DNA from 3 places in the Arthrobacter sp. NQ7 genome. Region 1 is predicted to be linked to each of the others. Evidence: riboswitches for the same ligand, from Rfam matches in the RefSeq annotation. Region 1 holds a riboswitch; each other region holds the start of a gene.
The links. A riboswitch is a leader RNA that binds a small molecule or an ion and turns the genes downstream of it on or off. The one in region 1 is predicted to bind thiamine pyrophosphate.

Region 1 (7,295 bases):
CAGTCCGTTTCCAGGGCCTCCCGCGCCAGTTCCGCCGTGAGGACGGCGTCCCTGGCGGTGAAGCAACCTGCGGTGTTGGGCAGCACCCGGATTCCGTGGTCCACCAGCAGCTGGAACAGTGAGCCGGTCTCGGCCGTGGAGTAGCGGCGCATGGCCACGGTGGTCAGCGCGGTGCCGGAGGCCAGGAGCGCGGCGCCCAGGCCGTCCAGGCTGGGCGCCCCGCCGGTGCCCATGATGAGCCTGGATTCGAGGGCGACGCCGTCGATCACCAGGGCGTCGCCGGCGCCGGCGCCGGTGCCGGTGCCGGTGGAGTGGATGGTGTTGGTTTCGGTCATGGCGTCAGCCTCCCTGTACTGCTGTGACGAGTTCGATGTCGTCGCCCTCGGCGAGCGCCGTGGCGAACCATTGGCTGCGCGGGACCACCTGCGCGTTGTGTGCGACGGCGACGCCCAGCTTGCCGCCGTCCGTCGCCTGGCCGCTCTGGGCAAGCGGGCGACCGGTGACCTGGCTGACGAGGGTGGTGATGGACGCGCCATCGGCCACCTGGTGCGGTTCTCCGTTGAGGGTGATGTTCACGCTGTCTCCTTGATGTGCGGGCTTGTGCCGGCCGCCACCGGCTTGGAAAACCGGTCCGGGCTGAAGGGTGCCCAGCGTGGATCGGTCCTTCCATCCAGCAGTCCGGTGCAGATGGCTGCGGCGGCAGGGGTGAGCAGGACGCCGTGCCGGAAGAACCCGGTGGCGATGATGAGCCCGTGGACGTGGCCGGCGGTGGTGGCGTCCTGGCCGGAGCCCACCGCCACCGGTACCCGGCCCAGCAGGGGGGCGTTGTCGGGGGTGCCGGGACGGGCGCGGGCCGTCGATTCGAGCAGTTCAAGTTCGGCGACGGCGGGCACCAGCGCCTGGGCGTCGCGCAGCAGCTGATAGACGCCGCCGGCGCTGACGGCGTCGGAAAGGGCATCTTCCCGCTGGGTGGCCCCGATGACCACGGTGCTGTCTTGCCGGGGAACGATGTACACCGGCACGCCGTGGACCAGGCCGCGCACCGTGGACGTCACCAGGGGCCGAAGGTGTCCGGGAACGGCCAGCCGGAGGATGTCCCCGTGGACGGGGCGCAACGGCAGCTCAAGCCCGTCCGGCAGGCCGCCAAGCTCCGCCGCGTGCAGCCCGTTGGCCACCACGGTTTCCTTGGCCAGGACCGTGCCGCCGCCGGCCAGGCTGACGCCGGCAACACTCGGGCCCTCCCACAACAGCCCGGCGGCCCGGTCCGGCACGGCAAAGCCCCGCTCCGCCCCGGCGGCGGACAGCTCCGGGTTCCCTTCGGGGGCGCCGCCGAGGGCCAGCCGCAGTGCCAGGACCAGCCGCCGCGGATCCACCTGGTGGTCCGACGGGGTATCCATGGCGCAGGCAATGGCCGGGCTGAGGAGCGGCTCGCGCGTCCGGGCCTCCCGCACCGCCAGCGGCTCCACCGCCAGGCCGTTGGCCTGCTGGACCGTCCGCAGGTCCATCAGGGCACGCCGGTCGGCGGCGTCGGCACCCACGGCCAGCGTCGGCGTCGTCAGGTATCCGCAGTCCTCGCCCGTTGCAGCGGCAACGTGGGCGGCGAAGGCAGGCCAGCGGGACGCCGAATCGAGCATGAGTTCCAGGAGATCCTCCTCCTGGTAGTGCAGTTCGCTGACCGGCGCCAGCATGCCCGCTGCGGCCCAACTGGCTCCGGTACCCGGGGCGTCGTCTATGACGACGACCGAGCGCCCGGAGCGCTGCACTTCCCACGCGATCCCGTGCCCCACCACTCCCCCGCCGATGACGGCGACGTCGGCCCGGACGGTGGAGTTTGCGCTGGCGCCTTCGGGCCCGGGGAGACTGTCAACGGGGTTGCGCATGTGGTTCCTTCCCTACGCCGGCATTAACCGGATCAGGTCAAGCGGTCGGCTCTGACGCCCTCTCAGCCCGGCGCTTTATGACAGCTGCCGCGGGCTCCCGCAGTACCAGCCCAGTTTAGAGGAACTAGGCTTGCAGGCATGAATGTGTCCACCTCATCCTTCCCTGCCGGCCCGCATGCCCCGGCCACCGAAGTTGTCAACGCACGGGACAACGACGCGCTCAAGGCGGCCCGCCTGTACCTCTGCACCGATGCCCGCCGGGACCGCGGCGACTTCGCCGGGTTCGTGGACGCAGCGTTCGCGGGCGGCGTGGACATCATCCAGCTGCGGGACAAGGCCATCGAGGCTGCCGAGGAGCTGGACCTGCTGGCTGTCCTGAAGGAGACGGCAGTCAGGCACGGCAAGCTGTGGGCAGTCAACGACCGGGCGGACATCGCGGTGCTGTCCGGGGCGCCGGTATTCCACATCGGCCAGAAGGACCTGCCCCTGGCGGCGGCGCGCACGCTGGTCAACGGCAACGCAGCCATTGGGCTTTCCAGCCACACCACGCAGCAGGTGGACGCTGCCCTTGCCGCCACCGCCGGCCCGGCAGGCCTGGACTACTTCTGCGTGGGGCCGGTCTGGGCCACGCCCACCAAACCCGGCAGGTCCGCCGTCGGGACCGGACTGGTGGAGTATGCCGCCGAAGCCTCCCGGCAGGCCGGGGAGCCGGTGCCGTGGTTCGCCATCGGCGGGATCGACCACGGCAACGTCCGGCAGGTGGCAGAGGCAGGTGCACGCAGGATCGTTGTGGTCCGGGCCATCACCGCTGCCGCCGATCCCGCAGCCGCTGCGGCATCCCTCCTCGACGCGCTGGACGCCGCCGCCTCCTGATGCCATATCCGTGGACTTGGAGCTAGGCTGATTTTTGTGTCACACCATCGGCTGGCCCCCAACGTTCATGACCACAGGAACGCCCTGGAAGAGGCGTTGGGCCAGCTGCGCACGGAGCTGGAACTTCCGGGTCCGTATCCGGCCGATGCCGTTGCGGACGCCCGCGCTGCCGTGGCGGCGCTGGAGCTGCCGTCCTACGACCTGACCGCCGTCGAATTCATCACCATCGATCCCGCCTCATCCACTGACCTGGATCAGGCGGTGTTCATCGAGCCGGACGGGACGGGCTACCGCGTGTTGTACGCGATTGCCGACGTCCCGGCATTCGTGGTGCCGGGCGGCCCCCTGGACGCGGAAACGCGGCGTCGGGGTCAGACGTTCTACGCGCCGGACGGCCGGATTCCGCTGCACCCGGAAGTCATCAGCGAGGGGGCCGGAAGCCTGTTGCCAGGGCAGGACTGTTCGGCCTTCGTCTGGGACTTCACGCTCGACGGCGACGCAGCCGTGCTGTCCGTAGGTGTCCGGCGCGCCAGGATCCGCAGCCGCGACAAGCTCAGCTACAAGGGCGCCCAGGCGGACCTCGACGCCGGGACCGCCTCCCCTGTGCTGACACTGCTGCGCGAAGTGGGCCTCAAACGGGTGGCGCTGGAACGGGCGCGTGAAGGGGCCAGCCTCAACATGCCTGAGCAGGAGATCGTCCAGCTGCCCGACGGCGGCTACCGCATTGATGCCGTACCGCAGCTTCCGGTGGAGGACTGGAACGCGCAGATTTCGCTGATGACGGGAATGGCTGCCGCGCAGCTGATGCTGGAGGGCAAGGTGGGCATCCTGCGCACCATGCCGGCTCCGGACGAGCGGAGCCTGAAGCACTTCCGGCTCCAGACCGAGGCGCTGGGCAAGCCCTGGGACGGCCAGGTCAGCTACGGCGAGTACCTGCGGTCCCTGGATCCCACCGATCCCCGTCAGCTGGCTATCATGCATTCGGCCGGCATGCTGTTCCGCGGCGCATCCTACACCGCCTTCGACGGCAACGTACCCGAGGACGGCATCCAATCCGCCATCGGTGCTGCCTACGCCCACACCACTGCCCCGCTCCGCCGGCTGGTGGACCGCTTCGTGCTGGTCATCTGCGAGGCCCTGAGCAACGGCGGGGATGTTCCCGGCTGGGCGCGCGAAGCCCTTCCGCTGCTGCCGGGCATCATGGCCGGTTCGGACCAGCTGGCCTCCCGCATGGAGCGCCTCGCCCTGGACACCGTGGAGGCGGCACTGCTGCTGAACCACATTGGGCAGGAGTTCGATGCAATCGTCATTTCCGGCTCCAAACCCCAGAACGGCAACGGCAACGGAAATGGTTCCGGGAACGGGAACGGGACTGGCAACGGGAAGGGCAGCAACGGCAGGAACGGGAACGGCAACGGAAGCTCCGGCATCATCCAGATTGCCGAACCCGCAGTGACCGCGCGCTGCGCCGGCGAACTGGAATCCGGCACCAAGGTCCGCGTGCGGCTGGTTTCGTCGGACATCACCACCCGCCAGATCCATTTCGAGCTGGTTTCCTGAGGCTCCAGCGGGTGCAGCGGGCGGGGCGAAAACAGTTTCCGCGCCCGTGCGGCTAGACTGGGAGGGTAGAAACTGGATGCCCGGTCGTTGATTTCCTCAATTTGAAACCAACAAGCCCGCCCCTACGCGATCTTGAGATTTGCCCGCTGGTCACCAGTGCCAGCATTAGATAGCCCGCGATCGGCTTCCACTGGAATTGCTTGTGCGCCTGAGCGTGCTCCGGAACGGCCAGCCTGGCCGCCCCGTTGAGCAGGCGGCGCCATTGCCTAAATGAATAAGGAAACTCCCCTGTGAGTGAATTGCATACCCACCAGCTTCTGAGCGACGCGTCCGGCACGGAGACCATTGAGCCGGAAGAAACCATCATCTCCGACGAAAAGCCGCATGAGATCGCGGAAAAGTCCTTCGCGGACTTCAACGTCCGCCAGGACATCGTCGAGTCCCTGGCTGACGCCGGGATCACCCACCCCTTCCCCATCCAGGCCATGACCCTGCCGGTGGCGCTGAGCGGCCACGACATCATCGGCCAGGCCAAGACCGGCACCGGCAAGACCCTGGGCTTCGGCATTCCCGCCCTGCAGCGCGTCATCGGACAGGACGATCCCGGCTACGCCAAACTCGCCGTCCCGGGAGCCCCGCAGGCCCTGGTCATCGTTCCCACCCGCGAACTGGCGGTGCAGGTGGCCGGCGACCTGGTGACGGCATCACGGAAGCGCAACGCCAGGATCGCCACCATCTACGGCGGCCGCGCCTACGAGCCGCAGGTCGAAGCCCTCAAGCAGGGCGTCGAAGTAGTGGTGGGCACCCCCGGGCGCCTGATCGACCTGTACAAGCAGAAGCACCTGAGCCTGAAGAACGTCAAGATCGTGGTGCTGGACGAGGCCGACGAGATGCTGGACCTGGGCTTCCTGCCGGACGTGGAGACCCTCATTGCGGCGACTCCCGCCGTGCGCCAGACGCTCCTCTTCTCCGCCACCATGCCCGGGCCGGTCATCGCCATGGCCCGCCGCTACATGACCCAGCCCACCCACATCCGCGCCGCGGATCCCGAGGACGAGGGCCTGACCAAGCGCGATATCCGCCAGCTGATCTACCGCGCGCACAGCATGGACAAGACCGAAGTGGTGGCCCGCATCCTGCAGGCCCGCGGCCGCGGCCGGACCATCATCTTCACCAAGACCAAGCGCACCGCCGCCAAGGTGGCCGAAGAACTCGTTGACCGCGGCTTCGCGGCCGCCGCCATCCACGGCGACCTGGGCCAGGGCGCCCGTGAGCAGGCGCTGCGGGCCTTCCGAAACAACAAGGTGGACGTCCTGGTGGCCACGGACGTCGCCGCCCGCGGCATCGACGTTGAGGACGTCACCCACGTGATCAACTACCAGTGCGTGGAAGACGAGAAGATCTACCTGCACCGCGTGGGCCGTACGGGCCGTGCGGGCAACAAGGGCACCGCCGTCACGTTCGTGGACTGGGACGATGTTCCCCGCTGGGCCCTGATCAACAAGGCCCTGGGCCTCAACGTGCCGGAGCCCGTTGAAACCTACTCCTCCTCGCCGCACCTCTTCACGGACCTCGACATCCCAGAGGGCACCAAGGGCCGCCTGCCCCGCGACAAGCGGACCCTGGCCGGTGTCGACGCCGAAGTGCTTGAGGACCTTGGCGAGACCGGCAAGAAGAACAGCCGTGGCGGCAGCCGCGACGGCGGCCGGTCCCGGGACAGGGACGGCCGTGGACGCGAAGGACGCAGCGGAAACCGCGAAAGCGGCCGCAGCGCCGGCGACACGAAGCGCACCGGTGAGCGCCGCCGTCGTACGCCTGACTCCGCCGCGCCTGCCGGCGAGGCCGCCGCTCCCGCAACCGAGGGCGAGCAGCCCTCACGCGCCCGCCGGACCCGGACCCGCACCCGCCGCCGCAACGGCGAAGTGGTGGCAGGTGCCGACACGGGCACGCAGCCTGGCACCTCCGAGGGCTAACTGCCGGAGATGACTGACACTGTTTGGGCGCCGGACGGCGGCAGCCTGGTGGTGCACGCGGACAACGCCGAGTACCTCCCCACGCTGCCGGACGGCGCCTTCACACTGATCTACGTGGACCCGCCCTTCAACACGGGCAGGCCGCAGCAGCGCCAGGAAACCCGGATGGTGGTCAACGCCGATGGCAGCGGGGACCGCGTGGGCTTCAAGGGCCGCTCCTACGACACCATCAAGGGCGCCCTGCACCGCTACGATGATGCGTTCAGCGACTATTGGTCATTCCTGGAACCCCGGCTGGTGGAGGCGTGGCGGCTGCTGGCCGATGACGGGACGCTCTACCTGCACCTGGACTACCGTGAGGTGCACTACGCCAAGGTCATGCTGGATGCCATCTTTGGCCGGGAATGCTTCCTGAACGAGATCATCTGGGCCTATGACTACGGCGCCCGGGCGAAAAACCGCTGGCCCACCAAGCACGACAACATTTTGGTGTACGTGAAGAACCCCGCGAAGTACCACTTCGACAGTGCCGAAGTGGACCGGGAGCCGTATATGGCGCCCGGGCTGGTGACGCCTGCCAAGCGGGAACTGGGAAAGCTGCCCACCGACGTCTGGTGGCACACCATCGTTTCGCCCACCGGCAAGGAAAAGACGGGGTACCCCACCCAGAAGCCCGAGGGACTGGTCCGGCGGGTGGTGGCCGCCTCGAGCCGGCCCGGGGACTGGTGCCTGGACTTCTTTGCCGGCTCCGGCACACTCGGCGCGGTGGCCGCCAAGCTGGGCCGGAAATTCGTGTGCGTGGACCAGAACCAGCCGGCCATCGACATCATGGCAAAACGGCTCGGTGCGCACGCCACCTTGACGTCGTTCCAGCCCAACTGAGCCGCACCGGGGTGCCCGGTTAAGGACGGACGACGGCGGCTCCCGTGCCGAGTGCCTCGATCCGTGCCAGCATCTCGGGAGCGGTGAGGTTTTCCCCGAGCAGGTTGGGTTTGCCCGTGCCGTGGTA
Region 2 (7,295 bases), on a different contig from region 1:
GACGCCGTCTCCGCGGTGTTCATGGTGGTCGGGGCACTCATGTCCCTCGGCGCAGCCGTTGGCCTGCTGCGCTTCCCGGACCTGCTCAGCCGGATGCATGCCGCCACGAAGCCCCAGGTGCTGGGACTGTTCCTGCTGCTGGCCGCCATCGGGCTGCAGATGCGCACCTGGTGGGTGTGGCCGGTCCTGGTGGTGGCGTGGATCTTCCAGCTGCTCACGGTGCCCGTGTCCGCGCACATGGTGGGCCGGGCCGGCTACCGCACCAAGCACCTGCACCGGGAACTGCTCACCTCGGACGAACTGGAGGCCGTGGTGCAAAAAGCCGCCGCCGAGACTGCCCTGAAGGACGGCCCCGGCGACGGCGGGTAACACGCTGTTGGACGGTGTCCCGGGTTAGACGATGTCCTGGGTCTTGGCGAAGCGGGCGATGGCGCGCTGGGTGCCCCGGTTGGCCAGTACCTGGATGGTGGCACTGACCGCGGCAGAGATCAGCGCGAAGGTCAGCGCGGAACGCAGGCTGGTGGGGACATCCTCGTTCTTGCCGGTGGGCGCCTTCTGGCCGGTGGTTTTTTCCCAGATGGTGTTGACCAGCTTGGTGCCGGCCAGGCCTGCGCCCAGGCTCACCCCGGTCCCGAGCAGCTTGATGAAAAGGTTCATTCCTGTAACTCCTTGCGGCGGCGGAAAACGGACTGCCTCCACCCTAGCCGGACAGCCGTGCCGGTCATGGCAAGGACGTGGCGGGCGGCAGGCACTTGGCGGACTATGGGGTGGGTGGTTCGGTGCGGAATTTGATCATTTTGTGCGTGCCGTCGCAGTAGGGTTTGATCGCCGAGGCCCCGCACCGGCACAACGCCACGGTCTTTCGGTCGCGGGGCACGGCGTCCCCCGAAGGGGTGACGATCTCGAACCCGCCCCTGACGATCAAGGGTCCGTCCGGGCACACCACTATTGAGCCCGCCGCAGATTCCTGGTCCACGTTGCCTCCTGTTCCTTGTTCCTGGGTCATGCTGTTCCCGGGGTCATGCTGCCGCCGGCACGGCCGTCCGGAGCGACGATGTGCCGGCTTCCCAGGAGGACAACAGGTGGTTCGACAGGCGGCTGTCCATGGCCATGACGGCCGTTGCCCCGAACAGGACATCGGCGAGGAGCTCCGGCTCTGCTTCCACCAGGCCGCCGGCCAGGTCCCGCCCCGCGATCTGCTCGTGGACTGCATCCGCTTCCACGTGCTCGTCGAAGTAGTGGGTGATGTCCTGGCCGAAACCGTGCCGGCGGAATCCGTTGCCGTAGAACCGGTTGGGCTGGGAAGACGTCATTTCGTAGATGGCCAAGTGGCCGGTGATGGCCCCCCTCAGCCGTCTATTCAGGCCGCACAGCGACATCAGGTTCACCGAGGCCAGGGAAATGGCGGGAACGGCATCGACGTAGGCGCCGTAGCTGCCGTCCAGCCCCAGGCCCCGCATGGTCCGGGCGAACAGCGCGCTGTGCATCCGCTCAGGCCGCCCGCCGCCGTATTCGTCTGCCTGGATTTCCACCAGCGCCGCCTTGGGACGTCCGCTGAGGCGGGGAATCGCCCAGGTGTGGGGATCGGCTTCCTTCAGCTGGTACACGGATTTGTGGACCAGGAACTCCTTGAGCTGGTCCAGGCTTGCCTTCCTGGCAACGAAACGGGAGACGCTGGGGCCGGTGTCAGCGGCCGCAAGGCCGAAGAGGACATCGGCCACCTGGTCGCTGCCCAAGGTGCCGGTCGGGAGTTCAAGGCTTCCGGCGGCCTGGTGCGCGGCCGTGCGGAGGGCGGCCTCAAACGGTTCCTCGATCAGCCGCCGCACCCTGATCAGGCCGGGCTCCCACTCCCAGGCGTCGGAGACGCCGTCCAGGCCCGAGTAGTGCAGCTCGTAAAGGCAGAAAAGGGCCAGCTGGATGTCCTCGTCGCCAATGATGTCGGTGGTTTCCGCCAATTGCCCCGCCACCAGCCGGTACAGCCCGTCCAGTTCCGCGCCAGCGGAATCCGGAGCCTTGGCCAAGGCCGTGAGAAGGGCGCTGCTGATGGGCCCTCGGGTTTCCGGGATTCTCATGATGCTCCTCGTTCCGGCGCGCTGTTTCCGTGACCGGGGACGGAGCTCCCACGCCCTGTCCCCGTCCATCCCGGGAACCAATATAGTAAGCATGATTACTAATAAAAGCTAAAGCCATCGCTTCGATAGGCCGGCGGGCCGGTCACATCCGGCAGGATGGGCCGTTGGAGCCCTCCACGCAGGGCCCTCCGGTGTAAACTTGAGCACGTCCGGAAGGGCAAAAAGCCTTACCCACATTTAACGCAACACTAAAAACGACAGGGGAGCGCCGCCGTCGGCCCTCGGCACCAGCCGGGAACTGAAGGTGGGCGCTGAGAGTGCGGACCGCCGCAGACCCTCGAACCTGATCCGGTTAGTACCGGCGCAAGGGAGTCGAGTTCTCAAAGTGTCGCGGCTGCACGGCAACAGGCCGCCGGCCGGGAATACTTTCCCCTCCTGTTTCCCAGGAGGATCCAATGAGTACTGCAGCAATCAAGAAGACCACCAGCAAGTCCTGGCGCGTCGTGGACATCGTGGTGGCCGCGCTGGTGGCCATCGCCGGAGGCGTTATTTTCTGGGCCTGGGACCAGGCTGCGGCCGCGGTCTCCGTGCCGATGAACGCCGCCTACCCGCCCCTGACCGGCCTGATCGCCGGTGGCTGGATGATCCCCGGCGTCCTGGGGATGCTGATTATCCGCAAGCCCGGGGCCGCCCTGTTCTGCGAGACCGTGGCCGCCACGGGCGAACTCCTCATGGGCTCCCAGTACGGCGCATCCGTCCTGTTCTCCGGCTTCGTCCAGGGCCTGGGCGCGGAAATCATCTTCGCCATCTTCGTTTACCGCAGGTTCAACCTGCCGGTGTCCCTGCTGGCCGGTGCGGCCGCGGGCCTGTTCTGCGGCTTGAACGACTCGTTCGCGCCGTGGGGCTGGAACATCGCCTACTCCGGTGGTGACAAGCTGGCCTACATCCTGTTCTGCATGCTGTCAGGCGCAGTTATCGCCGGCGCCCTGTCCTGGCTCGCCACCCGCGGCCTGGCGCGCACCGGCGTGCTCAGCTCCTTCGCGTCCCGCAAGGCCGCCACGGAGCCAGTCTTCTCCTGATGGCTCCCCAGGACGCCGCCGGCACGGTCCGCCCCGCCGCCGTGGCCGCCCGCGGCTGGGGCTGGCGGCATGCCGGACGGGCCAAGCCTGCCGTCCATGCCCTCGACCTGGACATCAGCCCCGGCGAGCGGGTGCTGCTGCTCGGTCCCTCGGGGGCCGGGAAGTCCACGCTGCTGCATGCGCTTGCGGGGGTGCTGGGCGACATCAACGACGACGGCGAGGCAGGCGACGCCGACGAGTCAGGTTCGCTGCTCATTGACGGCGCCGTGCCCCGCGCCCGGCGCGGGCACGCCGGGCTGATGCAGCAGGACCCGGAAACCCAGGTGGTCCTGTCCCGGGTGGGCGACGACGTCGCCTTCGGCGCCGAAAACCTTGCGGTGCCCCGGGAAGCCATCTGGGCGCGCGTGCACGAGGCGCTTGCCGACGTCGGCCTGTCCCACCTCCCGCTGGACCACCCGACGTCGGCGCTGTCCGGCGGCCAGAAGCAGCGTTTGGCGCTGGCGGGCATCCTGGCGATGCGCCCGGGGCTGATCCTGCTGGACGAACCCACGGCCAACCTGGACCCGGACGGCGTGCTGGAGGTCCGGGGCGCCGTCGCCCGTTGCCTGGACAAGACCGGGGCCACCCTGGTGGTGGTGGAGCACCGGGTTTCCGTGTGGAAGGACCTGGTGGACCGGATCGTGGTGCTCCAGCCGGGCTCCGCATCCGATCCCGCCGTACTCCTGGACGGGCCGCCGGACCTGGTGCTTCGCGAGGCGCGCGCCAAGCTCACCGCCGCCGGGGTGTGGGTGCCGGGCTACGTGCCGGCCACCCGTGGCCGTGCCGGGGTTCCCGCCCCCGGAACCGGGAATCTCCTGCTGGCCGCCGAACGGCTTGCTGTCTCCCGCGAACGTCCACGCCGCAAGGGCCTTCGCAGGATTCCGCCCGTCCCGGTCCAGGAAGGGCTCGCGGCCCAGGTCCGTGCAGGCCAGGCCCTCGCCATCACCGGTCCGAACGGCGCCGGAAAATCGACCTTTGCGCTGACCCTTGCCGGGCTGCTGGAACCCGTCTCCGGGAAGGTTTCCGCCACGCTGGACCTCAGCCGCGGCGCGGGGATCGACCCCTACACCTGGAAGGCCGAGCAACTGATTTCGCGCGTGGGGACGGTGTTCCAGGAGCCGGAGCACCAGTTCGTCACCGGCAAGGTGCTCGATGAGCTGCTGTTCGGTCCCCGGCACCTTGGCCACGGTGAGGACCGGGTTGACGAACTGCTGGAGCGGCTGCGTCTTACCCAGCTGGTGGACGCCAACCCCTACACGCTCTCCGGCGGCGAAAAACGGCGGCTTTCCGTTGCCACCGTCCTCGCCGCCAGCCCCCAGGTGCTGGTCCTGGACGAGCCCACCTTCGGCCAGGATGCCAACACATGGGCGGAGCTGGCCTCGTTCCTCTCCGAGCTGCTGGACGCAGGCACCGCCGTGGTGTCCGTGACCCACGACGCCGAATTCACTGGGGCATTGGGCGGGGCGGAGCTTCGGATGGCCGCGTCGGAACCGGTGGCGCCATGAGGCAGGAACTCACCCTGGCCGGCAACCGCGCCCTCCTGGCCCGCGCCAACCCCCTGAGCAAGTTTGCCGCCGTCGTGCTCATTACCGCGGTCCTGGCGCTGTCCATCGACTGGGTGTCGGCCTCCGTGGCCCTGGTCTTCGAACTGCTGCTGTTTCCCCTGGCCGGGCTCACCTTGGCCCTGCTGTGGCAGCGCGGGTGGCCGCTGATCCTCGCCGCCGCCGTGGGCGGGTGGAGCACCTCCATCCTGGCGCCGGACAGCGGACGGATCCTGCTCGACGTCGGCATCTGGACCATGAGTGAAGGCTCGCTGCAGCTGGGGATCGGCTTCCTCCTGCGCGGCTTTGCCATTGCACTGCCGGCGGTCCTGCTGATGAGCTGCACCGACCCGACCGACCTCGCGGATGCGCTGGCGCAGAAGGCGCGGCTGCCGCACCGGTTCGTCCTGGGAACCCTGGCCGCCATGCGCCTGGTGGGGCTCATGGCTGAGGAATGGCAGACCATCGGGATGGCCCGGCGGGCACGCGGCGTCGGCTCGCGCGGCAGCCTGCCCCAGCGGGTGAAAGCGACGCTGGGGCAGAGCTTCGGGCTCCTGGTGCAGGCGATCCGCCGCGCGTCCCGGCTTGCCGTGACCATGGAAGCGCGCGGATTCGGCGGCGGCAGCAGGACCTGGGCGCGTGAATCCACCTTCAGTGGCCTGGACCTGGGCGTGCTGGCGGGTGGCGTGCTGATGGCCGGGCTTGCCCTGGCAGCGGCGCTTGCGGCGGGCACCTGGAACATGGTGTGGCTGGGCAGCTGATCCGACACGTCGACGCGCCGTATCGCACATAGCGGGTAAAGCCTTTCGGCGACCGCGCGCCCTGACCGGCTATCCGGACAAATAACTCATTTATGATATATTCGGGGGTATGACGCAGGAAACCGCTGAACACGTTGCCGCCATGCTGAAGGACGCCCGGACCGAAAAGGGCTGGACCCAGGGCCAGCTGGCCGCCGAACTCGGCACCAGCCAGTCAGCCGTCGCACGGATGGAACAGGGCAAGCAGAACCTGAGCCTGAAGATGATCCAGCGCCTGGAAAACATCTTTGACCGGAGCATCGTCAACGTGGGCAAGCCGCAGATGACGCACCTCCGGGTGGAGGGCGGACGCACCCTTTCCGGTGCTGTGGACGTCAACAGCAGCAAAAATGCCGGCGTCGCCCTGCTGTGCGCCAGCCTGATCAACCGCGGCACCACCGTGCTCCGCCGGCTGGCCCGGATCGAGGAAGTCAACCGCATCGTCGAGGTGCTGACCAGCATCGGCGTGGAGTGCACCTGGCTCAACGACACCGACCTGCGCCTCCGCCGCCCCGCGGTCCTGGACCTGGACGCCATGGACGTGGACGCTGCACGGCGCACCCGCAGCGTCATCATGCTGCTGGGCCCCCTGCTGGACGAGTCGCGGGAGTACCGGCTGCCCTACGCCGGCGGCTGCGACCTTGGCACCCGCACCGTGGAACCGCACATGCAGGCGCTGCGTGAGTTCGGCCTTTCGGTGGAGGCCACTGCCGGTTTCTACACCGTGCAGGCACCGCCGGCCGACACCCGCGACCGCTCCTTCGTCCTCACCGAGCGCGGGGACACCGTCACCGAGAACGCCATCATGGCGGCAGCCCACCGGGCCGGGACCACCGTGATCCGGAACGCCAGCCCCAACTACATGGTGCAGGACCTCTGCTTCTACCTGCAGATGCTCGGCGTCACCATCGAGGGCGTGGGCACCACCACCCTGAAAATTACCGGCAAGCCGGAAATCGATGCCGAGATCGAGTACTTCCCGTCCGAGGACCCCATTGAGGCGATGAGCCTCATCACGGCCGGCATCGTCACCAACTCAGAGGTCACGGTGCGGCGCGTGCCCATCGAGTTCATGGAGATCGAACTGGCCACCCTGGGCCAGATGGGGCAGCAGCTCGAGGTTTCGGGCGAGTACATGGCCCGCAACGGCCGCACCCGTTTGGTGGACGTCACCACCAAGCCCTCCGACCTCCGCGCCCCCGAGGACAAGATCCATCCCATGCCGTTCCCCGGGCTGAACATCGACAACCTGCCGTTTTTCGCCGTCATTGCTGCCAACGCCCACGGCCAGACCATGATCCACGACTGGGTCTACGAGAACCGGGCGATCTACCTGACCGAGCTGAACCGGCTCGGCGCCCAGGTGCAGCTGCTGGATCCGCACCGGATCTACGTCAACGGGCCCACCAAGTGGCGCGCCGCCGAGGTGGGCTGCCCGCCGGCACTCCGGCCTGCCGCGTGCCTGCTGCTGGCCATGCTCGCGGCCCGCGGCGTTTCCGAACTGCGCAATATCTACGTGATCGAGCGCGGTTACGAGGACCTGGCGGAGCGGCTGAACACCATCGGCGCCAAGGTGGAGTACTTCCAGGACTGAGCATTCACGCTTCGTCATGAACGGCGGGCCACAGTTCCAATGACCCGCTGCTGCAGCAGAATGTTCGTATGCGTACATTCGGCGTAGAGGAAGAGCTGCTGATCGTTGATCCGGAGTCCGGAGAGCCGCTCGCCCTGGCGGATGCCCTCCTGGCCGGACACCACGTGGCG
Region 3 (7,295 bases), on a different contig from region 1:
CCGTTGCCGCCGTTGCCGCCGTCGGGACCGCCGAGGGGCTTGAACTTCTCACGGTGGACGGAGACGCATCCGTGGCCGCCGGTACCGCCGGATACATGCAGTACTACCCGGTCTACAAAGCTGGCCACGTGGATCTCCCTCAGATGCTGTTTACATGGCGCCCGGGGACGCCACATCGATTGTAATGCGGTTAAAAGAACAGTGGAGCGGACCCTCAGGCCCGCTCCACCGGTTCAGAACTTGTTGTTACTCTGCAGCTGCAGCAGCAACGATGTTGACCACGCGACGACCGCGGCGGGTGCCGAACTCGACGGCGCCCGGGGTCAGGGCGAACAGGGTGTCATCCCCGCCGCGGCCAACGCCGGCGCCCGGGTGGAAGTGGGTGCCACGCTGGCGGACGATGATCTCGCCTGCGGAAACGACCTGGCCGCCGAAGCGCTTGACGCCGAGGTACTGAGCGTTGGAATCGCGACCGTTGCGAGTGGAGCTCGCGCCCTTTTTATGTGCCATCTGAAATGCCTGCCTCTAAATTCTGGGGAATCTGTTGAAATACCTGAACAGTAACCGGTGGTTACTTGATGCCGGTGATCTTGACCTTGGTCAGTTCCTGGCGGTGACCCTGGCGCTTCTTGTAACCGGTCTTGTTCTTGAACTTCTGGATGACAATCTTAGGACCACGCAGGTCCTGGAGGATTTCAGCCGTAACAGTTACCTTGGCCAGGTCGGCGGCGGCGGAGGTGACCTTGTCACCGTCAACCAGGAGCAGTGCGGGCAGCTCAATGGTGCTGCCGGCTCCACCGGCGACGCGGTTCAGGGTAACGAAGTCTCCAACGGAAACCTTCTCTTGGCGGCCGCCTGCGCGGACAATCGCGTACACCACTTGGGAACTCACTTCTCTCGACGTTTATAACAAAATTTGCGTGCGTAACCGACTCATTAAAAGCCTGGTTTTTCGCTGTGCCTCAACGCCGTGGGGTCATAACCCAAGTGTTGGCGTAAGCACCGAAGATCCAGAATACGCTAAATCCGACTCCGGCCGCAAATGAGGCTGGTTCCGGCGGGCCGGCTGTGATAGCAACCACAAGCCGGCGGCGGCGCCGTCACCGTGCCGTTCCATGATACTGGTGCCGCCGCCTGCCGGCGGTCAGGAATGCAGCCGCGGCGCGTCGAAAAACTCGAGTTCGAGGCGGCACGACTGTTTGAAGGCGGTGACCATGGCTGACCGCTCATGGTCGGACGCGTTCCGTCCCGCTGCGTCCACGATGGCAATGGCCCTGCGGGTGGCCTCGGCGAAGCCCTCGTCAGCATAAGTGCGGAGCCAGTCCGCGTAGGCGTGCCCGGCCGGTTCGCCGGAGCCAAGGAAGCGGGCGTGCAGTTTTTCGCCCACCTCCGCGTAGAGCCAGAAACAGGGCAGGACCGCGGCGGCGAGGACAGCATAACTGCCCGACGCCGAGGCCGCAGTGAGGTGGTCGACGTACGCCTTGGTGACGGGGCCCAAGCCGGTGGGCGCGGGCCGGGTGCTGAGCCACGAGCGGTGCAGTTCCGATTCCACCTCGAGGCACTGCTGGGCGGAGCCGGCCCAGAACAGCTGCTCGGCCTCGGAGGGGGCCATGGCGCTGGCACGGGCAAGCACCCGCGAGTAGCCGTTGAGGTAAAGGGCATCCTGGGCCAGGTAATAGGCGAAGTCCTTTTCGGCGAGGCCGCCGGAGGCCAGGCCGTTGATGAAGTCCAGCGCGTAGATAGCCTCGAGGTCCTGCTGCGCTTCCGCCCACAGGAGGGCCGCGAAGCCGCCTTCCGGCAGGGCCGGGCGGACGTGGTGGAAGTGGTGGACCGGTCCGTTCCCCTGGCCTACCTCGAGCGTGCCGGAGCTTTCCAGGGCACCTGCCAGCCAGGGCTTGACCGTCCGGAGGGCAGCTTCCCAGTCGCCCACGCGCGCCTGCACGGTGGCCATGGCGGAGGACAGCGAGCAGCCGGTACCGTGGCTGTTGCGGGTGGCAACCCGGGCACCGTGGACTTCCACCACTTCCTGGCCCAGGAGGCCGCCGGTGTTGACCAGGGCGTCCGGGCAGCCGGGACCCGCGAGGTGGCCGCCCTTGACCAGCACGGTGGCCCCGGTGGCCGCTGCGAGGCGCCTGCCCTGGTCCAGCGCCGCTTCCCAGTCCGACGCCGGGTCCTCCCCCACCAGCATGGCGAGCTCGGGCACGTTCGGGGTGATGAGGTGGGCAAGGGGCAGCAGTTCCCGCAGCGCGGCTTCGGCCGATTCCTGCAGGAGCCGGTCACCGCTGGTTGCCACCATCACCGGGTCGAGGACCACGACGGCGGGGCGCACCTTTTCGAGCCACCCGCGGACAGTGCGGATGACCGCTTCATCACCCAGCATGCCGATCTTGACGGCGTCAATGCTGATGTCATCACTGACAGCATCCAGCTGCCGGGCCAGGAACCCGGCGGGAGGAACATGCACGTCCTGCACACCCCGGGTGTTTTGTGCGGTGAGCGCGGTAATGGCGGCCATACCGTAGCCGCCATGGGCGGCGATGCTCTTGAGGTCCGCCTGGATGCCGGCCCCGCCTGACGGGTCGGAACCGGCGATGGAGAGCACTCGGGGGACGGCACGGCCAGCGGGCTGCGGGGCAGCCTCCAGGACAGCCGGGAGGGGCATGGAGAGGGTCGAAGACAAGAGACATCCCTTCGCCGGTACTAGCCGGACAGGTTCAACGGGTCTGGATCTCAGCCGGCCTGTGCGGCACCCCGTGTCGGTTTCCAGACTAGCTGCTGACGCCCGGGCGCGGGAAAGGTGACAGCCCCCGGCATGCAGGAAGTCCCCGCCCGGTGGACTGTTCCCCCGTTATTCGGAGGGGAACAGTCCACCGGACGGGGACTTCCCGGCGCGGTGGTCCGGCGTGGGCTTAGAGCTCCGAGGCGGGCACCCCGACGCCGAGGATGATGGGTTCCTCCGCCGCCTTGCCCGGTTCCGCCGTGGCAGCCCCGGGTTTGCCGGACTCGGGTGCCTTCGCGGCGTGCGAGTGCCCGGCGCCAGTGGCCTGGACATTCTCGTGGTGCTGGACGGCGGTCTCGTTGGCGGCACCCTGGGCACGGCTGGCGGCCCGGTGGCGCCGGGGCCGGCGTTGGCGGGACTGCTCCAGCGTGTGGTCGGAGTAATCATTTTCCGCCGGGGCTTCCACCGCAGCCGGCTGCTGCACCGGCGCCGCTTCTTCCCTGGGCCGTTCGGCGTTCCTGGGCTGTTCGGCTTCGGCAGGCTGTTGGGCAGCCGCGTCCTTGGCCGGTGCATCCTCCATGGCAGAGGCGGGCTGGCCGAGGTGCGCGAACGCTTCGGCCAGGCGGTCCAAGGTGAGTGCCGGCTTGGGCTGGTGCTCCTCAGCGTGCTCCACGAACGGAAGCGGGACCTGCTCGCCGCCGAACGTCAGGACCGCCGCGGGACGCGCCGGGGAGCCGTCGTCGTGCTTCTCCCCGTCGGGTGCGGCAGCAGGCGGAACGGACGGCATCTGCCGTGCAGCGGCCACCTCGTCGTCGTGCAGGTGCGCCGCGTGCGCGGCCGCTGCGATGTTGGCCAGGGCAAGCCTGGTGGCCTCCGCTTTGGCGTGCCGCTCGGCATCTGTCGGGTCGGGCTGGACGGTGTGGACGTGGACTGCCGGGGCCGGAGCCGCTTCAGGCTGCTGGTTGCCGCGGCCGCGGCGGCGTTTGCGCTCCGGGCGGACCCCGGGCTGGGCGGCGTCGTTCCGGTGCCCTTCCGGGCGGTGCGCTTCGCCGCGGGGCTCGGGACGGTTGTCGGTGCGCTGGACATGGTGCTCGGCGGCCACGATGTTGGCGCGGCGGTGCTCCACGGGATCGTCGTGGGTCACTACACCGCGGCCTGCGCAGGCCTCGCACTGTTCGCCGAAGACTTCCAGCAGCCCGGTGCCCATGCGCTTGCGGGTCATCTGGACCAGGCCCAGTGACGTCACTTCCGCGACCTGGTGCTTGGTCCGGTCGCGGCCCAGGCATTCCACCAGGCGGCGGAGGACCAGGTCACGGTTGGATTCGAGCACCATGTCGATGAAGTCGATCACGATGATGCCGCCGATGTCGCGCAGCCGCAGCTGGCGGACCACTTCCTCGGCGGCTTCGAGGTTGTTCTTGGTGACCGTCTCCTCGAGGTTGCCGCCGCTGCCGGTGAATTTGCCGGTGTTGACGTCCACCACGGTCATGGCTTCGGTGCGGTCGATCACCAGGGAGCCGCCGGAGGGCAGGAAGACCTTGCGCTCCAGGGCCTTGTGGATCTGCTCGTCGATGCGCCAGGCGGAGAAGATGTCCTGGTCCTTGGTCCACTTCTCGAGCCTGCCCACCAGATCGGGCGCCACGTAGGTGACGTAGGCCTCGATGGTGTCCCAGGCTTCCTCGCCGGAAACGATGAGCTTGGAGAAGTCCTCGTTGAAGACGTCGCGGACAACCTTGATGGTCAGGTCCGGCTCGCCGTAAAGCAGCTCGGGGGCAAGGATCTTGGTGGACGCCGCCTGGCTTTCGATGCCTTCCCACTGGGCGCGCAGCCGGTTGATGTCGTGCGTCAGCTCTTCCTCGGACGCGCCTTCGGCGGCGGTGCGGACAATGACACCGGCGTGCTCGGGCAGCCGGTCCTTGAGGATGCGCTTGAGGCGGTTGCGTTCGACGTCGGGCAGCTTGCGGGAGATGCCGGTCATGGATCCGCCGGGCACGTACACAAGGTAGCGGCCGGGAAGCGAGATCTGGCTGGTGAGGCGGGCACCCTTGTGGCCCACGGGGTCCTTGGTGACCTGGACCAGCACGGTATCCCCGGACTTCAGCGCGTTTTCGATGCGGCGCTGCTTGCCTTCGAGGTTCACTGCCTCCCAGTTGACCTCGCCGGCATACAGGACGGCGTTGCGGCCGCGCCCGATGTCAACGAACGCCGCTTCCATGGACGGCAGCACGTTCTGGACCTTGCCCAGGTAGACGTTGCCGATCAGCGAGTCCTGCTGCGTCTTGGACACGAAGTGCTCAGCCAGGACGCCGTCTTCGAGGACCGCAATCTGGATCCTGTCGTCGCGCTGGCGGACGATCATCTGCCGGTCGACGGATTCGCGGCGTGCCAGGAACTCGGCTTCCGTGATGACGGTGCGGCGGCGGCCCGTGTCGCGGGATTCGCGGCGGCGCTGCTTCTTGGCTTCCAGGCGGGTGGAGCCCTTTACGCTCGTGACCCGGTTGTTCACCGGTGCTTCGCTCACCGGCCGTGGTGCACGGACGCGGGTCACCGTGTTGGGCGGATCGTCGTCCCCGCCGCCGGTCAGTTCAAGGTCCTGGTCCCCGCGGCGGCGGCGGCGACGGCGGCGGGAGGTGACACCGTCTTCCAGCTGTGCGGCGTTGTCTTCGTCGGCTTCGTCCTCGGCGTCAGTGTCTGAGCTGCCGGCCTCGGCGTCCTCACTGGCCCGGTCGCCGGTGCGGCTGCGGCCCCGCCGGCCCCGGCTGCGGCGCCTGCGGCGGCTGGAGGAGTCGTCGCCGTCGTCGGTTTCGTCTTCCTCAGGCTCCTCCACAGCCGGCACAGCGGGGCGGACCACGGTACTCAGGTCGGGTGCCTGGAAGATGACGGACGTGGGGGAAGCGGGTTCAAGGAACAAGGACCCGAACGGGCTGGCGGCTGCCGGGGCGGACCCGGCCTTGGACGGCTCCCCCGCCTGGGCTGCGGCGGGTTCCTGTGCCGGCGCGGGTTCCTGTGCCGGCGCGGGTTCCTGGGTCCGCTCCTGGGCTGATGCGGCAGCTGCTTCCACGGCGCCGGCAGCTCCACCGGCGGTGGTGGCCTGTGGGGTCTGGTCCTGGTCCTGTTCGGGGGCTGCTGCCGGGCCTGCGGCCTGCGTGGCTGGCGCTTCCTGGGCGGGAGCTTCCTGGGCGGCCGCCTCGGCATCGGCTGGTTCCCCAGCCTGCGCTTCCGCAACAGCGGATTCCGCCGGTACGGCCACGGCCTCTGCTTCTGGCTGCGGCGCGGCGGCGGGGGACGCAGCCTTGCGGGTGGCTACGCGACGGCGGCGCACGGGCTTGGCCTCCGCCTCAGCCGCCTCGGGGGCAGCCGCGGCGTCGGAAGCAGCTTGCGGTGCGGGGCTCACGGCCGCTGCCGCAGGAGCCTCGGCGACGCCGGTATCCGGCGAGGCGGCGTCCGCTTCACCGGCGAAGGCGGGCAGGGGCTCGGCGGCGTCAACTTTCTTCCGGGCGCGGGTGCGCCGGGCCGGAGCCTTGGGCGCCGCGAGGGCCTCTACTGCTCCGCCGTCGGCACCGGGGGTGGCGGCTGCCTCCGCAGGCGCCACGGCGCCGGCGTCCGCCGGGGCGGCCTCGGCCTTGGGAGCCGTCTTGCGGCGGGTGCGCACAGCCCTCTTGGGTGCAGCGGCCGCTGCATCTTCGTTAACGGCCAGTTCCTGATCATTGTCCATATGTGGCAACACTCCTGCCCCTGACGTACCGCCACATCCGGCACCCATTGGGGCACATATTGTCAAAACCCGCAGGCGTTGACAGAAGTCAAGTGGATACTCCCAGGTTCGCACCGTCGTTGGGGTGCGGCAGCCCGTGGGAGCCGGCGGATGTTTCGAAAACCCGTTGTTCTGCGTGCCACAACCAGGTGCCGCCCAATGGAGTCGCGGGAGTGCCGGAAGAATCCGAAGCCTGCCCTGCTCATCATTGGCGGTCTTGGAACAAACCACCGGACCGGAGTCCGAATGTGGATCGGCTTCCAGCCACGTTCATTCTCTCATACCCGCGCCGGATCGCCGCGGAGGCAGCCGATGCTCTTCCGTTGTTGTGTGGTGGCCTCAGGGTCCGGCGTTACAATCAGGCACAGGAGCACCGGACGAAAAGGACGCCACACCAATGCCCAGCATCTCCCCCGTCAGCGCCCACCACCAGGAACGGGCCGCCGATCCGCAGTCCAGTCCTGCCGCGAATGTCCCGCGGATGACCCGCAACCGGCCCTTCGGCTGGCTGCTGGTCGTCACCGGCTTTGTGGGTTGGCTTGCCTCCGGAACCTTGGTACTGGAGAAGCTGGAAGTGCTCAAGGATCCCAACCACGTCACCGTATGCGACGTGAATCCCTGGATCTCCTGCGGCGAAGTCATGAAGACATGGCAGAGCTCGCTCTTCGGCTTCCCGAACATGTTCATTGGCATCGTGGCGTTCGCCGTCATCATCACCGTGGGCATGGCCCTGCTGTCCGGGGCCACCTTCGCCCGCTGGTACTGGATCGGTCTGCAGGCAGGCGTCACCCTCGGTTTCATCTTCGTCGTGTGGCTGTGGTC

Region 2: linked by a shared signal. The riboswitch ahead of PUN71_RS16425 (ECF transporter S component) and the one ahead of thiO (glycine oxidase ThiO) in region 1 are both predicted to bind thiamine pyrophosphate.
Region 3: linked by a shared signal. The riboswitch ahead of thiD (bifunctional hydroxymethylpyrimidine kinase/phosphomethylpyrimidine kinase) and the one ahead of thiO (glycine oxidase ThiO) in region 1 are both predicted to bind thiamine pyrophosphate.

What each region holds. Positions count from the first base shown of each region.
Region 1 covers NZ_JARFXU020000002.1:347,061-354,355, forward strand. The annotation lists gene PUN71_RS04380 (thiazole synthase) at 1-335, opposite strand, end outside; gene thiS (sulfur carrier protein ThiS) at 340-576, opposite strand; gene thiO (glycine oxidase ThiO) at 573-1,880, opposite strand; TPP riboswitch at 1,873-1,991, opposite strand; gene thiE (thiamine phosphate synthase) at 2,019-2,753, shown strand; gene PUN71_RS04400 (RNB domain-containing ribonuclease) at 2,790-4,313, shown strand; gene PUN71_RS04405 (DEAD/DEAH box helicase) at 4,604-6,286, shown strand; gene PUN71_RS04410 (DNA-methyltransferase) at 6,296-7,168, shown strand; gene PUN71_RS04415 (PHP domain-containing protein) at 7,188-7,295, opposite strand, start outside.
Region 2 covers NZ_JARFXU020000017.1:30,610-37,904, reverse strand. The annotation lists gene mnhG (monovalent cation/H(+) antiporter subunit G) at 1-369, shown strand, start outside; gene PUN71_RS16440 (DUF4235 domain-containing protein) at 394-657, opposite strand; gene PUN71_RS16435 (CDGSH iron-sulfur domain-containing protein) at 761-1,006, opposite strand; gene PUN71_RS16430 (iron-containing redox enzyme family protein) at 1,020-2,072, opposite strand; TPP riboswitch at 2,322-2,460, shown strand; gene PUN71_RS16425 (ECF transporter S component) at 2,528-3,151, shown strand; gene PUN71_RS16420 (ABC transporter ATP-binding protein) at 3,151-4,695, shown strand; gene PUN71_RS16415 (energy-coupling factor transporter transmembrane component T family protein) at 4,692-5,492, shown strand; gene PUN71_RS16410 (UDP-N-acetylglucosamine 1-carboxyvinyltransferase) at 5,602-7,125, shown strand; gene PUN71_RS16405 (glutamate--cysteine ligase 2) at 7,194-7,295, shown strand, end outside.
Region 3 covers NZ_JARFXU020000003.1:227,931-235,225, forward strand. The annotation lists gene obgE (GTPase ObgE) at 1-128, opposite strand, end outside; gene rpmA (50S ribosomal protein L27) at 247-510, opposite strand; gene rplU (50S ribosomal protein L21) at 572-880, opposite strand; gene thiD (bifunctional hydroxymethylpyrimidine kinase/phosphomethylpyrimidine kinase) at 1,145-2,662, opposite strand; TPP riboswitch at 2,670-2,764, opposite strand; gene PUN71_RS05895 (Rne/Rng family ribonuclease) at 2,910-6,434, opposite strand; gene PUN71_RS05900 (vitamin K epoxide reductase family protein) at 6,871-7,295, shown strand, end outside.